One region of the Paenibacillus sp. F4 genome, then DNA from elsewhere that is predicted to be linked to it. Evidence: riboswitches for the same ligand, from Rfam matches in the RefSeq annotation. Region 1 holds a riboswitch; the other holds the start of a gene.
What was found. Region 1 has a riboswitch for cyclic di-GMP ahead of C1T21_RS15835 (glycosyl hydrolase). Riboswitches for the same ligand answer to the same signal wherever they lie in the genome.
Positions count from the first base shown of each region.

Region 1 (7,320 bases):
GAACTCGCTCAAGTCTGCACTGTATGGTACAGTAGCCGCCAAATCGGCGAAGTTGCCCTTGATCTGGCATATCCGTGACCACATCGGTCCGCCGTATCTGAAGCCGATTGTGGCCAAAGGGATTCGGCTGATGTCCCGCTTTTTGCCCAATGGAGTGATTGCTAATTCCAAGTCCACGCTGAGTGCGTTGGAGTTACCCCCGGACAAAAAGACGCTTGTCGTTTATTCCGCTTTTGCCAAAGCAATTACAGCACGTGACAAGGCTGCCCATGTACGTGGTGATGACTCGTTTAACGTCGTATTGGTCGGCAGATTGGCGGAATGGAAGGGACAGCATATTTTACTGGAAGCAGCACGCTCCTTTTTACCGGATCAGCGCGTGAAATTCTGGCTGGCTGGAGATGCGTTGTTCGGAGAAGAGGAATACAAGCAACGATTAGAGTCCACGATGCGCGAATACGGGTTGGCTAACGTCAATCTGCTGGGACACGTCGATGACATTCAAGGCCTGATGCAGCGTTGTGATTTGCTGATTCATACCTCTATTACACCAGAACCATTCGGTCAGGTCATTATTGAAGGCATGGCTGCGGGTCTCCCCGTGATTGCTTCCAATGAGGGTGGACCCAAGGAAACGGTGGTACCCCATGAAACCGGGCTGCTTATTGAACCGGGTGATCCGGCTAAGCTGGAAGAAGCCATCCGCTGGATGTTGGAGCATCCACAAGAACGTCAGCAGATGGGTGAGAGAGGGATGGAACGGGTCAAGAAGCATTTTGTCATCGAGAACACAGTTAAGGATATAGTTCATTACTATAAGGGTTTGTTGGCAGGAGTCTGACCGACATTCGCGTTAAAGGATGATTCAGATGAAAATAGCGATAGCACACGATTACTTAATCCAAATGGGCGGAGCGGAAAGGGTAGTAGAGGTATTCCACGATATGTATCCGGATGCTCCTATCTTCACAACGGTGTTCAGCGACGACCGCCTGTCGCGTAACTTGAAGGATGCGGATATTAGAGCCACTTGGCTACAAAAAGTCCCAGGAGTGAAGGACAACTTCAAAGGAGTGCTGCCGCTGTATCCCATTGCTATCCGTGATTTTGATTTTAGGGATTTCGACATTGTTTTAAGCTCCAGCAGTGCATTTATGAAAAGCATCCAGGTACCCAAACATACGTTTCACATTTGTTATTGTCACACACCGATGCGGTTTGCCTGGGATTACGATACATATATGGCCCGGCAGTCCAAATCCAACCTGCTCAAAAACATGCTCAAGCTGTACATGAACCGGTTGAAAACATGGGATGCCAAAACTTCTCGCAACGTAGACCAGTTTGTCGCCAACTCTTCGGTTGTTAAACGAAGAATTTTGCACTATTACCAAAGGGATTCGGATGTGATTTTCCCACCTATTAATACATCCCGTTTTAAACGCGCTACAAACATCGGTGACTATTACCTGATCGTATCCCGATTGGTGTCCTACAAGCGCATCGATCTTGCGATCGAAGCATTCAAACGTAACGGTCTCAAGCTGCGCATTGTGGGTGAAGGACCGGATCGTAAACGACTCGAAGGTATGGCTGCCCCGAACATTGAGTTCCTCGGCAGGCTTGAGGACGAAGAGGTTAACAAGCTGATGGCAGAATGCCGAGCGCTCGTTTTTCCGGGTGAAGAGGACTTCGGTATTACGCCTTTGGAGGCGAATGCGGCCGGACGGCCTGTCATCGCTTTTCAGGGCGGGGGAGCGCTGGATACGATTGTTCCTCATGTGAACGGCGTATTTTTCCGCAAGCATCAAGTAGAGGATGTGCTGGAGGCCGTCGAAAAGGTTGAGCAACATGCATGGAATGTGGACGATATCATTACCCATGCGCGCAAATTTGATGAAGAAAACTTCAAGGATCAATTAAAAAAGTATGTAGAACAAGCCTATGTGAACTTTCTAAAAGGAGGATGAACGGAATGAAGCTGGCTGTAATCGGTACTGGATACGTTGGGCTCGTCTCGGGTGTATGTTTTGCGCAAAAAGGTAATGAGGTGATTTGTGTCGATCTGGAGCAGTACAAAATCGACATGTTGAACCGGGCAGAATCTCCGATTTATGAACCGGGTATTGAGGAATTGATCGCGTTGAATCTGGAAGCGGGCCGGTTGGAGTTCACCTCGGATTTGGCCGATGCTGTACGCCGCTCGGATATCGTAATTTTGGCGGTAGGTACGCCTTCTCTGGCTAACGGCGAGGCGAATTTGTCGTACATTGAACAGGCGGCCGCTGATGTTGGGAAAGCCATGAACGGGTATAAGATTATTATGACCAAGAGTACTGTACCTGTCGGAACGAACGAAAAGATTAAGGACGTGTTGGCTCGTCACACGAGTTTGTCTTTCGATATCGTCTCCGCGCCGGAGTTCCTGAGAGAAGGCTCAGCCATCAATGATACGCTTCATCCGGATCGCATCATTATTGGTTTGGACAATACAGGATTGCGTGAAACCATGGTCACTCTGCATCAGGTCTTCACGGATAAAATCTATGTGACGGATATCCGTAGTGCTGAAATGATCAAATACGCGTCCAATGCGTTTCTGGCAACTAAAATTTCGTTCATTAACGAAATCGCTAATATTTGCGAAAAGGTTGGCGCCGATGTAACCTGTGTGGCTGACGGTATGGGTATGGACAAACGGATTGGCTCCTCTTTCCTACAAGCAGGGATCGGGTATGGTGGCTCTTGCTTTCCAAAAGACACAAATGCGCTTATCCAAATTGCAGGTAATGTAGACTATGAATTTAAGTTGTTGAAATCGGTGGTCGAGGTGAATACCGACCAGCGTTTTATGATTGTATCCAAGCTGCGCGAATCGCTGGGTCAACTGAACGGTGTGTCCATTGGCATTTGGGGCCTCGCCTTCAAGCCAAATACAGATGACATCCGCGAAGCTCCAGCACTGGAAATCGTAGAAACGCTCATTCAGGCAGGCGCTATTGTCAAACTGTATGATCCCATTGCGATGGATAAATTCAAGGAGCGCGTGGATCACCCGAATATTGTGTGGTGCTCATCTCCACAGCAAGCTGCCGAAGGTAGCGACGCTGTGTGCCTGTTGACCGATTGGGAAGAGTTCAAAAAAGTCGATCTCGTACAATTGGCCTCCATTTTGCGCAAGCCGGTTCTCATTGACGGTCGTAACGTATTCGCTGAGGAACAGATCCAAGGCTCCGGGCTGGAATACTACTCCGTGGGTCGTCCGCGGATGAGTGGGTGGAATCGGGATAAGGTGGAAGTTTAAAAGTGACAGATTAAAAAGTGACTGTGGCGGTGTTGGAGGCGCTGAAGGCGCTGCGCGTGCAGATTGTTCTTCCGATTGCTGTTACCCCCGGATTTTCTGGATTATATAAAACATTCAAAGGTTAAAATCCGGGGATAAAGGCAAACGCTGACGCTTCTTCAGAACAATTCTGCCCGCTCCGCTGGTTTTCGCCGTGGAGTCACAGTTTTTAAACTCCCACCTTATGGGGGGGAGTAGAAGGGCAGATCGGAAGGAGCGGCACGGTTGAAGCCGCTCCTTCCGATCAAAGCGTCAGGCGGATACGCCGCGCACGCGTCTTTACAGGCTGACCGGACTTAATAATGTCCGGTCGCGCCTTTTGCAATAAACGGTATGATCGGCATGATGCATTTTTGAGTAGCGCAGGGATGGATTTGAATCTGGAGAAGCGGAGCGTTCGTCTTTGGATCGGGATTCAAACCTATATACGATTTTATATAATCAAGTGAATCCCGGTCCAACAGCGATCGTAAGATCAAATCCAGCCCGTAGCGGGCTACTCAACTTTGCCCCATCCGATCATCCAACCAATATAGAGAGGAAGTGGAGAGTTATGAAGCTCGTACTTTTGTCTGGTGGTTCCGGTAAAAGATTATGGCCTTTGTCCAACGATTCCCGTTCCAAACAATTTTTGAAGGTACTGGAGAGCCCGGAGGGGATTTCGGAATCCATGGTACAGCGGGTATGGAGACAATTGGGAGACAACGGATTATCAGAATCCTCGTTTATTGCGACAGGGAGAGCACAGGTCGAAATGATCCAGAGTCAGGTCGGGCCGAATACGCGCATCATTGTTGAGCCGGAACGCAGAGACACCTTTCCTGCGATTGCGCTGACAGCGACTTATCTATATTCCATTGCTGGTGTTTCCCCTGATGAAATTATAGCTATATTGCCTGTAGATCCTTATGTTGAGGATGCTTTCTTCGCTTCTGTAGCCCAGCTGGAACATACGCTTCAGGAGAGTGAAGGTAAGCTTGCTTTAATCGGGGTTGTCCCTTCCTATCCTTCAGAGAAATATGGTTACATTATTCCGAAAAACGATGCCACCCAAGGTAGCACAGGCTACCGCGAAGTGAGCCATTTTCAAGAGAAACCCGACCGGGAGCAGGCGGAGCGTCTGATTGAACGCAATGCTCTATGGAACTGCGGGGTTTTTGCATTCAAATTAAGTTATTTGCTGGATATCTTGGCATCCAAGGGTTTGCCGCTGAATTATGAAGAAATGCAAAAGCAATACGCATCTCTGGAAAAAATTAGCTTTGACTATGAAGTAGTCGAGAAGGAGAAGGACATTGTCGTTCTTCCGTACGATGGTTTTTGGAAGGATTTGGGCACCTGGAATACGCTCACAGAAGAAATGTCTAATCAACAAGTGGGCAGAGGTGTAGTAACGGAGGATTGCGTCAATACGAGTCTTATTAACGAGTTAGACATTCCTGTGGCGATCATTGGAACGAATGATCTGATTGTAGCCGCTAGCCCGGATGGTATTCTTGTGACCAATAAGGCTGAAAGTCCTCGCATTAAGGAAGTGCTTAAGGCTCATGATCAGCGTCCAATGTATGAAGAACGTCGTTGGGGGCAGTATCGGGTTGTGGATTATGTCAAGTATGACGAGGGTAACGAGGTATTGACCAAACGAATCCGCGTACGGAAAGGCAAAAATATCAGCTATCAGCTTCATTTCAAACGGAGTGAAATTTGGACCATTATTAGTGGTGAGGCGGAAATTATTTTGAATGAGAAGCTGCACAAAGTAAAAGCTGGTGATGTAGTTCGCATTCCTGAAGGAACGAAGCATAGCATTTTGGCTGTGACCGATGTGGACTTTATTGAGGTGCAGACTGGCTCTGAATTGGTTGAAGAGGATATTGTCCGCTTTTGTATGGATTGGAATGAAATTTCCCGTCACCAATTTATCTCATAATTATTTTCGTAAAAACGAAAAAAAGACGAATTCATGAAAATTCATAGCCTAAACTGTCGAAATTGGACGAAAACCTGTAAATTCATGAACATGACCTATTAAATTTTGGTAAAAAAAAGTCGATACTTAGGGTAAGAAGGAATCCAAACTCCTTCCAACGATAAACGCAGCCCTGTCGAAAGGCAGGTACGCAAAGCTAAAGGGCCTTCCACAAGGATGGCAGCCTGGCTACCGAAAGGAAGAGCGAAAGTGAGATTCAATTTTATTCCTCTGTATCGACTGATACGTCATGTACTCCCCGTTATTATGCTTTTTTCATTGTTGCCCGTCGGTTTTGGTGATTCTCTGTCTGTGGCGAATGCCGCTTCATTACAACCTGTTAATTCGGACGCTTCTACTCAGGCCCGTGAACTATACAGCTATTTACTCAACATCTCAGGGAAAAAAATAGTCACCGGTCAGCATGATTATTTGGAAAGTCCGGATGAATTAAGTAACAAGGTCCAAAAAATCAGTCAGGCATATGTGGGTGTACACGGCTATGAGATGGGAGCTATCTCTGGTCAATCTGACGCTACGGAAGCAGCACAACGTAAAAATGTCGTCGATAGTGCTATCCGTTGGAGCAGATCCGGTGGTATTGTGACGATGACTTTTCATGAAGCGCTACCGGGTAGGCCACTGACTTGGGCCAATGTACAGGCGAAAGTAAGTCAGGCAGAGTTCAACAAATACGTGACCCCAGGTACTACGCAGTATAACCTCCTCATTGCCGATCTGGATAAGGTCGCTGCTTCGTTAAAGCAGCTTCGTGATGCAGGGGTTCCGGTTTTGTGGAGACCTTACCACGAAATGAATGGTGACTGGTTCTGGTGGGGAAACAAAACTAATTTCAATCAGCTATGGAATATCATGTACGACCGTTTTACAAACACACATCAATTGAACAATCTGCTATGGGTATGGAGTCCGAATGCGCCCAATTCGTATACTGTCCCGTATACCCCGAAATACCCCGGGGATGACAAAGTGGACATCTTGGCAGTAGACATTTACAACAATGATTTTAAGCAAAGTCATTACGAAGGTCTGCTTGGGCTGGCACGGAATAAGCCGATTGCCATTGGGGAGCACGGTGAGATGCCGAGTTCTGAGGTGTTGCAGGCTCAACCTAAATGGGTATATTCCATGACTTGGGGCAAAATGCTGACTGAGAATAACACAACAAATCAAATTCAGGATTATATGAATGATTCGAGGAGTTTGACGCGGGATGATGTGAAGAATGGATTGGAAACGATTCAACCACCTGGGACAGATATACCGACCTTACCGGACGAGGGACAAAGTGAGCCTATCCCGGCTCCGCCAGTAGTGATCGTTCCCCCAGCTCCGACTCCTCCTTCTGTTCCTGATGTGGTATATGTGAACGGGTTGCGTGGCGAATATTTTAACAATATGAATTTGAATGGAAGTCCTGTTTTGATCCGTACAGATAGCAAGCTGGACTACAACTGGCGTGCCAATGCAGCTGACCCTAAGGTGAATGCCGATCAGTTCTCGGTTCGCTGGACGGGTAAAATCAAACCGCAATATAGCGAGACCTATACGTTCACCACGATATCCGATGATGGTATCCGTGTATGGGTAGACGGCAAATTGGTGATTGACAGCTGGTTCAAACAAAGCTGGACAGAGCGTAAAGGCAGTATGACTTTGGAAGCAGGCAAAATGGTAGATTTAAAAGTAGAATACTATGATGAAAAAGGCGACGCGATGGCACGTCTAATGTGGGAAAGTCAGCATGAAGCGAAAGCGGTGATTCCCGGAAACGCTTTGTTTCTTCCTTGATTAATACTCTTTCCCGGTCCAAAAATTTGAGGAGAGAGGGTCGATCATATGATAAAAAAATGGTTATCCCATAGGTATACAGTAGTTTTATCTGGACTACTAGCGATCGTAGCTATAGCGATGATCGCTTGGTTTATATACACGCCTTCAAGAAGCGCAGAATTGCAGACGGATAAAGTAGCAGCTGCCAGTCCAG
Region 1 covers NZ_POVS01000014.1:130,615-137,934, reverse strand. The annotation lists gene C1T21_RS15855 (glycosyltransferase family 4 protein) at 1-841, shown strand, start outside; gene C1T21_RS15850 (glycosyltransferase) at 870-1,970, shown strand; gene C1T21_RS15845 (UDP-glucose dehydrogenase family protein) at 1,976-3,304, shown strand; gene C1T21_RS15840 (sugar phosphate nucleotidyltransferase) at 3,897-5,273, shown strand; cyclic di-GMP riboswitch class I at 5,429-5,509, shown strand; gene C1T21_RS15835 (glycosyl hydrolase) at 5,523-7,124, shown strand; gene C1T21_RS15830 (PD-(D/E)XK nuclease family protein) at 7,173-7,320, shown strand, end outside.

Region 2 (7,320 bases), on a different contig from region 1:
AAGCGAGCGGACAAGTCGCTTGGCAAGGACATCTATGAAAGTGACCGCTTCGGGCGTGCGTATTCCTTTTTCCACGCTTTTCAGCACCAGCTCGGCCAGCCGAATATCGGCAATTTTAGATGCAATACTTTCTTTATGAAGTAAATTGTTTTCGACCGTGTTAACCAAGGCATCGGTCAGCTTTCCCCGATTTTTGGGGAGAAGCGCTGTGTGTGGAATCGGAATGCCCAGCGGATGACGGAATAACGCGGTTACGGCAAACCAATCTGCCAATCCTCCAACAAGTCCAGCTTCAAAAGATCCAGCCAAAAGACGGGCCCAGCCAAATTGTTGAAAAGGTAACGTAGCAGCAAAGCCCGCTCCCATCATAACAAGTGACCAAGCTGCTGCGGTTTTCGTGTTTTTCGTTTTTCCCATCCTGTAATCCTCCAAACTGACTGTAGAATTTGTTTCATTACATCTGTAGTACCATCATATCATTGCCTGTACAGATACCAAAGGTCACTATACTCTATTGTCAACAAATTGCATGATATTTAGAATTTGCACATTAACATAAATTGAGTTCACATAGCCACACTTATCCATTCATGTTCGTGAACAAAATCACAACATTAAAGCTACTACTATTTTCTAACAAAGTGAGCCCTTTGAATCATTTTGTCGAAATATAGTCCCATTTTTCATGAAACCGAAAGGATATGTGCCTCAAAAAGTGGAATTGCAAGACTATGATATATTCATTAAATAGAGACCAGCCATTTACATTTTCTTCCTTCAAATCACCAAGTTAACGGATTAAATCCTGGAAGAATCCCGTCCTTTTCACATAGCTGTTTGCTGGTTATATTTGTTATATATTGTATAGTTCTAATCGCTACATGAATATACTTTAATGTGATAAAATAACCTTTGTAAATGGGAACTCCTGTTTTAAAAGGATATTCGTTAAACAAACTACAATTGTCTTACTAAAATTGTTCTTTTGTAAAGGAATTGGATATGACAACAAACCAAAAAAATGCCCAGTGTGTCTGGAGCGAAGATCCAGTTGCAATTATATGTACACCCTCTGCTTTCGCTAAGAAATCCCTCTTTTATATACAGGAGATAGGCTATTTCAAAACAGATGCTTATGAAATGGAACGGCAAAAGCTCACCTCTTTTTTGCTCCTTTTTACCCTGTCCGGGAGAGGGGAATTGCACTACCGGGACAAGGATTATATATTGAGACCTCATGATATGCTTTTTATTAATTGCGAAGAATATGTACAGTACAAAACTTCCTGTCAGAAGACATGGGAGTTTATTAGTGTGAATCTATATGGCAATCTTATTGACCATTTCTACGAACAATTCGATAAACACAATAAGCCTGTAATTTCACTAAAGGATTCAAGTGTAGTATCGGACAAGCTGCGCACCTTATTAAAGGTACAGCCAGAAAGAAGCATATCCTCTGAACTGCTCTCATCCAGGCTAATCGTTGACTTGTTAACGATTATTTTACAGCACCCCTACACCAATCCCAACGCGAATTCAGATGGAACCGCAGAGGTGCGCAAGGTAAAGCAATATCTGGATCAATCCTATTGTGAACGGATTACGCTGGATTCGCTAGCAGACATGTTCGAACTGAACAAGTTCAACCTGGCTAAAAACTTTAAAAAACAGATTGGCTTTTCCCCTATTGAGTATCTTATCAATGTTCGTATCACCGCTGCTCAAGGCTGGCTTAAAACTAGTGATGTAGCTATTGTGGACATCGCACAATATGTGGGCATTCCCAACACAAGTCATTTTATCAATCTGTTCAAAGAGCACATTGGAGAAACCCCTCATTCCTATCGCAAAAAATGGGGAAATCGAATGAAATAGGCCTTATGTATAATCTGCAAGTTTGGTTTGTCGATAAATAGGGAAATTTGTGATTTAAACTTGCCTAATAGAGTACCTAACTGATAGAATAAGAATATAAGCTATTCAGGATAAATGGCAAACTTGTCGAAAGGCAAGGACGCAAAGCTACAGGGCCTTCTGTATGATGGCAGCCAGCTACCGGTTGAAGTGGCTTTTTGTCGTGCTTTTTTACCGGAAAACTTTATACGAAATGGCAAACCTGTCGAAAGGCAGGGACGCAAAGCTATAGGGCCTTCTATTATGATGGCAGCCTGGCCACCGAAAGGAAGTTTTTTATGGGGAAAATGATATTTTCCGCACTTCTCCTACTTTTCATGCTGTCCACAACACTCTTAAATTCGACAATTTACGCTGCTGATAGTGATAGTGTTGCATGGTTGGATCAAAACAATGTAAATCATGGAACAGTCAGTGTGCGTTACCCTGTTAAACCTAACGTTAAAACCAAGATTTTGGTTACCAAAGATGCGCAAAAATACTCTTATAATCTGACACCCGGAAAATCCGAGGAAGTATTTCCTCTCCAGATGGGTAATGGGAACTATAGCATTAGTATTCTGGAACAGCTTAGTGGTAATCAATATAAAGTGATCGGACAAGATACGATCGAGTTAAAGCTAAATGATAGCAAAGCGGTATATCTCAATTCCGTTCAAAATATTGACTGGAGCGGTACTAATCAAGCGATTCAAAAAGCCCGTGAATTAACCAAAGGTGCAACAACGGATCTCGAGAAGCTTCAAAAAATTCATGACTACGTCATTAGTCATATCAAGTATGACTCCAACCAGGCCTTCGCCTTAACGACTGACTATCTGCCGCAAATTGATCGTACGTTAAGCTCGCAAAAAGATATTTGCTATGGTTATGCTTCACTGATGGCTGCTATGTTACGAAGTGTAGATGTACCAACCAAACTGGTTATGGGCAAATCTTCCTACGTAGACACCTACCATGCCTGGAATGAGGTTTACATCGACAATCAGTGGGTCGTCGTAGACACTACAGTAGATGCAGCACTGTATAAGGGTAAACAAAAATTCGAAATGATCAAAGATTCCTCCAAATACATTAAAACAAAGCAGTATTAATATCAATGTTTTTATTAATATTATTATTTTAAAAAATAAAAAGCGAAGAAGTAAAACCTCATTCTTTGTAGAGCCTTGATCACATGATCAAGGCTCTTTTTCTATCCTTGTTGAGAAATTGTTGAGATGTGACATGTATTCTAATCCAGAAAGACATTAAGGTCTAATACATTATCCTATATATCGGGACAAAAGGAGGAGAGATTCATCACTTATGTAGATTTTCATAAATTATGATAAAGCTCAATGCGGCTAACTTAGCATCATATGAATGAATGATGAATATATAAATACAACCATCTCGACCTCGAAGGAATAACCCATTAGCCGCTGAATAAAAGTATTTTAGGAATAGGAGATTTGTTTACCATATGAGAAAAAAATGGAATATAGCAATTGTTGCATTATTGCTCCTTTTGCAATGCTTTTTTAGTTCAACACAAGTCTATGCACAAAATCCCGACTCCGCTCTGCCAGTGAGCACGGGAACCGATCCGGTTCAGAGTGTCACTAACGATGTATATCCACAGCCTTCAGAGTCGGTTAACATCCCGCCTGCTTTACCGGCTCCAGCCACTGAGGCAAATGCCGGCTCAACTTCTGAGACGAAGACAACCCAGGAAAGTATTTTAACCAAGCTAACTCTATTAGATTCTACCGGAAGTGTTATTGATGCAGTGTATAATCCTGATAGTCGTATTGATATCGGCTCCGCCATCCATTTAGGCTATGAATGGGAGCTGCCGAACCATACGTATAAAGCTGGAGACACCTTTACCTTTCAATTACCTGAGCAATTCGAAATTTACACAGACATCACATCTCCTTTGACGAGTACGGACGGAGAAGTTGGCCATTTTACCGTAGACCGCCAAGGTAAAGTGATTATGACTTTTAATGATTACGTGGAAAGCCACTCTAATGTCAGCGGTAAGCTGGAGATCCAAACTGAGTTTAGCACACAAATAGAAAAAGGCAGTACAGAAGTCATTATTGCGATTCCAATCAAAGGCGGTGAGCAAACCGCTATCGTAAATATTAAGCCTGCAGCCGGTCCTACTATGGAAAAGCAAGGAAAGTATGATGGGAAAAATCAGATTGATTGGACAGTTGACGTAAATAAACAATTGGAACCTATAAAACACGCCGTAGTAACCGACCCAACTCCCCAAGGATTGGAACTAATCAAAGACTCCATCCAGGTATATCATTTGCAAATCAATGTGGACGGAACCACCGTGCTACGGGACTCTGTTAGTGCAGATAAGTATACAGTTGAAGCTAATCCGGTCGGGACGGGCTTTAGAATCCGCTTTAACGACGAGAGTATTAACAGCGCATACCGAATTCAATACTCCACGAACATCATAAGTGAGGACACCCGTTTCTCCAACACGGCCACTTTTTCAGGAGATAATGTGAAGGATGCCTCAGCATCAGCTACAGTTACCATTAAACGTGGGGATTTTCTAAGCAAAAAAGTGGAGCAATACGATCCGGTCACACAAACGATTTCATGGGCAATCAAATATAATTTTGCCAATAAAAAAATCCCCGCAGCAAAAGCAATATTGAATGATCGCTTTAATAACAGCCAACAATTCGTCACAGGCTCAGTTAAAGTGTATAAAGGGGATACGCAAGAGGAGCTTCCTGCATCGGAATACATGGTGACTCCAGTTATGGACGACAACGGTACCAACGGTTTCAATCTACTTTTCAATACGGATATTGATGCGCCATATACCATTCGTTATCAAACGAAGGCTATAGATCGTGTACTCAAAAATGGTAAAATAACGAACAGTGTAACATCGGACGGAGTAACAAAAGAAACGACCATAGAACTGAAAAGTGTAATTATCACCAAGGGCTATAAGGAACCGAACTATAACACCAAAACGATTCCTTGGATCATTTCCATTAATGTAGATAAGTATACAATGGACCAAGTTGTTATCGACGATGCCTTTCCGAATGGCGGTCTGGCGTTATTGCCAAACACATTGAAGATCCAAAGCGCGGACGGAAAAACAACACTAACATCGCCGACAGACTACGAACTGGTCCCTCTTACGCAGGATTATAAAAAAGGGTTCACTATACGTTTTCATAAAAAGATTCAAGACACGTATACAATCAGCTATACAACTACATTTAACAACGAATGGAAAATCGACAAAACCAAACCGGACTTTTGGAACAAAGCCTCTATCACTTGGTTATACAATGGAACAACACAAACCGCGGAGGCCGAGGCTCGATTATGGCCGGACAATATGACCCAGCAAAATGGGGCTAAGTCAGGTAGCTACAATGCCAGTTCCAAGCAAATTACATGGGACATTAAGGCCAACTATAACCGCAAAACTCTGAATCATGCTGAAATAAAGGATGCATTATTACAAGGCCAAAAACTGGTGCCAGGTTCCGTTAAAGTGTACGATATGACCTTGCTCGGATGGTGGAATGGCGTACAAAAGGGGGCCGAAGTGCCTTCGAGCCAATATACTCTTGTTTTACCTTCCGCTGCTAACAACAACGAACTGAGCGTCCAGTTTAACCAGTCCATCAACTCTCCTTACTGGATCACTTTCCAAACGACACTGGAAGGAGAGCTTATTGATAAAGAGATTAACAATAACGCTCAGCTTTTGGATGGAAAAAATGCAGATTCGGAATGGGCAGCCAAAGTGACTGTGCCCTACGGTGGAGAATACGTGACGAAATCCGGTGCTCAGAATGGAAATAAAATCGATTGGAACATCCATATCAATGAAGGGCAATCCTATGTCTCCAACGCGAAAATCGTGGATACGCCCAGCAATAATCAAACTCTGCTTGAGGATTCTTTCCATCTATACTCCACCAAAGTATCTGCCCACGGAGAAGCTGCCAAGGATACTGAGTTAGTCAAGGAGCAGGATTATAAGCTAAAAATAACAACGTCTGTTCAAGGTCAGCAATCTTTTGAGCTTGCCTTTACGAAGGCTATATCATCAGGCTATATTTTGGAATATCAATCCTTTATTCAAGCTGAAGATAAGGCAAAAGTCAGCAATAAGGTTAATTTCGAGGGTGACCGTTTGACCACCGAAATCAGGGAAACAAGTAAAGAAATTATTGTGCGCACTTCCTCTGGTTCAGGATCAGGAGGAGGAGTTACGGGAAGTCTGGAGATTACCAAGGTTGATGAGGACGATCATAATAAGGTACTGTCCGGGGCGCGTTTTGCACTCTATGACAAGGATCAGAAAAGAGCTCCTCTTGTCCAAACTACCAATTCGGACGGGAAAATCGTATTCTCTTCATTGAGTTATGATGATTACATTCTGGAAGAACTTACAGCTCCTGAAGGGTACAAAATAACAACACCAAAAACAGAAATCAAAATAGATGCAACCATCAAACAACATTCAGGCATTAAACAAATCGTAATCACTAACAAAAAGGACACTCCTGTTGATCCGGGCCCAGGTACACCTACAGATCCGGGCTCAGGTAAAAAACGTGATAAGGATCCTGAAATAACTGAACCTCCGGTGGCGCCTGTTACACCCGTAACAACCGAGGTGCCGCAAATCATCGAAGATGAGGATGTTCCGTTGGGCGTTCCGGTTGTTGAACAGCCGCCTGTAGAACCAGAAGCTCAGCCTTCCCCTGAACCGGGGGTGCAACCAGAGACACCAGAAGCCAATCCTCACCAGGAGCCTTCTCCACCCGTGAAGATTGAAGAAGATCCAGTACCTAAAGGTGTAATCCGCCTCCCGGCAGAAGAACCAGAAGATCCAAGTGACCCAGGCCATACACCCAAGGTGGATACATTGCCAAAGACAGGTGAAAACAGTCCTGCTCCCTTCTATTTAAGTGGCATGTTCTTAATTCTTCTGGGGGCCTATCTGGGTTATAGACGAACGCATAAAAAATAAATAACATTTTATAATCAAAAACTCCCCCTTCTCAGCTCATCACTAGCGAGAAGGGGAATTATTTTACATGTCCCATCTATGGATTACTGTACTGTATTAGGGAGGCTTTTCAATTGCGTAAGCTGGCGTACATGAGCATCATGTTAGGAATCATCATCATGTTATTTCCTACCGCTAATGAATGGATGGAAAATCAAAAGCAAAAAGAGCTATTACAAGAAGCTGAATCATTATCAAATACAGATACATCTGATACATCGACACTGACTCCTGAAATGATTAAAGGCTATACTGATTTGTCCAATTGGCTAACAAATACCGCAGCAACGGATAGGTCACAATTGTCTGAAACCACACCCCCTTCGTCGGCTCCAGAGCAA
Region 2 covers NZ_POVS01000003.1:31,044-38,363, reverse strand. The annotation lists gene C1T21_RS00195 (DUF445 domain-containing protein) at 1-417, opposite strand, end outside; gene C1T21_RS00190 (AraC family transcriptional regulator) at 1,003-1,878, shown strand; cyclic di-GMP riboswitch class I at 1,985-2,063, shown strand; cyclic di-GMP riboswitch class I at 2,103-2,183, shown strand; gene C1T21_RS00185 (transglutaminase-like domain-containing protein) at 2,196-3,011, shown strand; gene C1T21_RS00180 (collagen binding domain-containing protein) at 3,383-6,940, shown strand; gene C1T21_RS00175 (class D sortase) at 7,054-7,320, shown strand, end outside.
Region 2: another riboswitch for cyclic di-GMP. It lies ahead of C1T21_RS00185 (transglutaminase-like domain-containing protein); the one in region 1 lies ahead of C1T21_RS15835 (glycosyl hydrolase).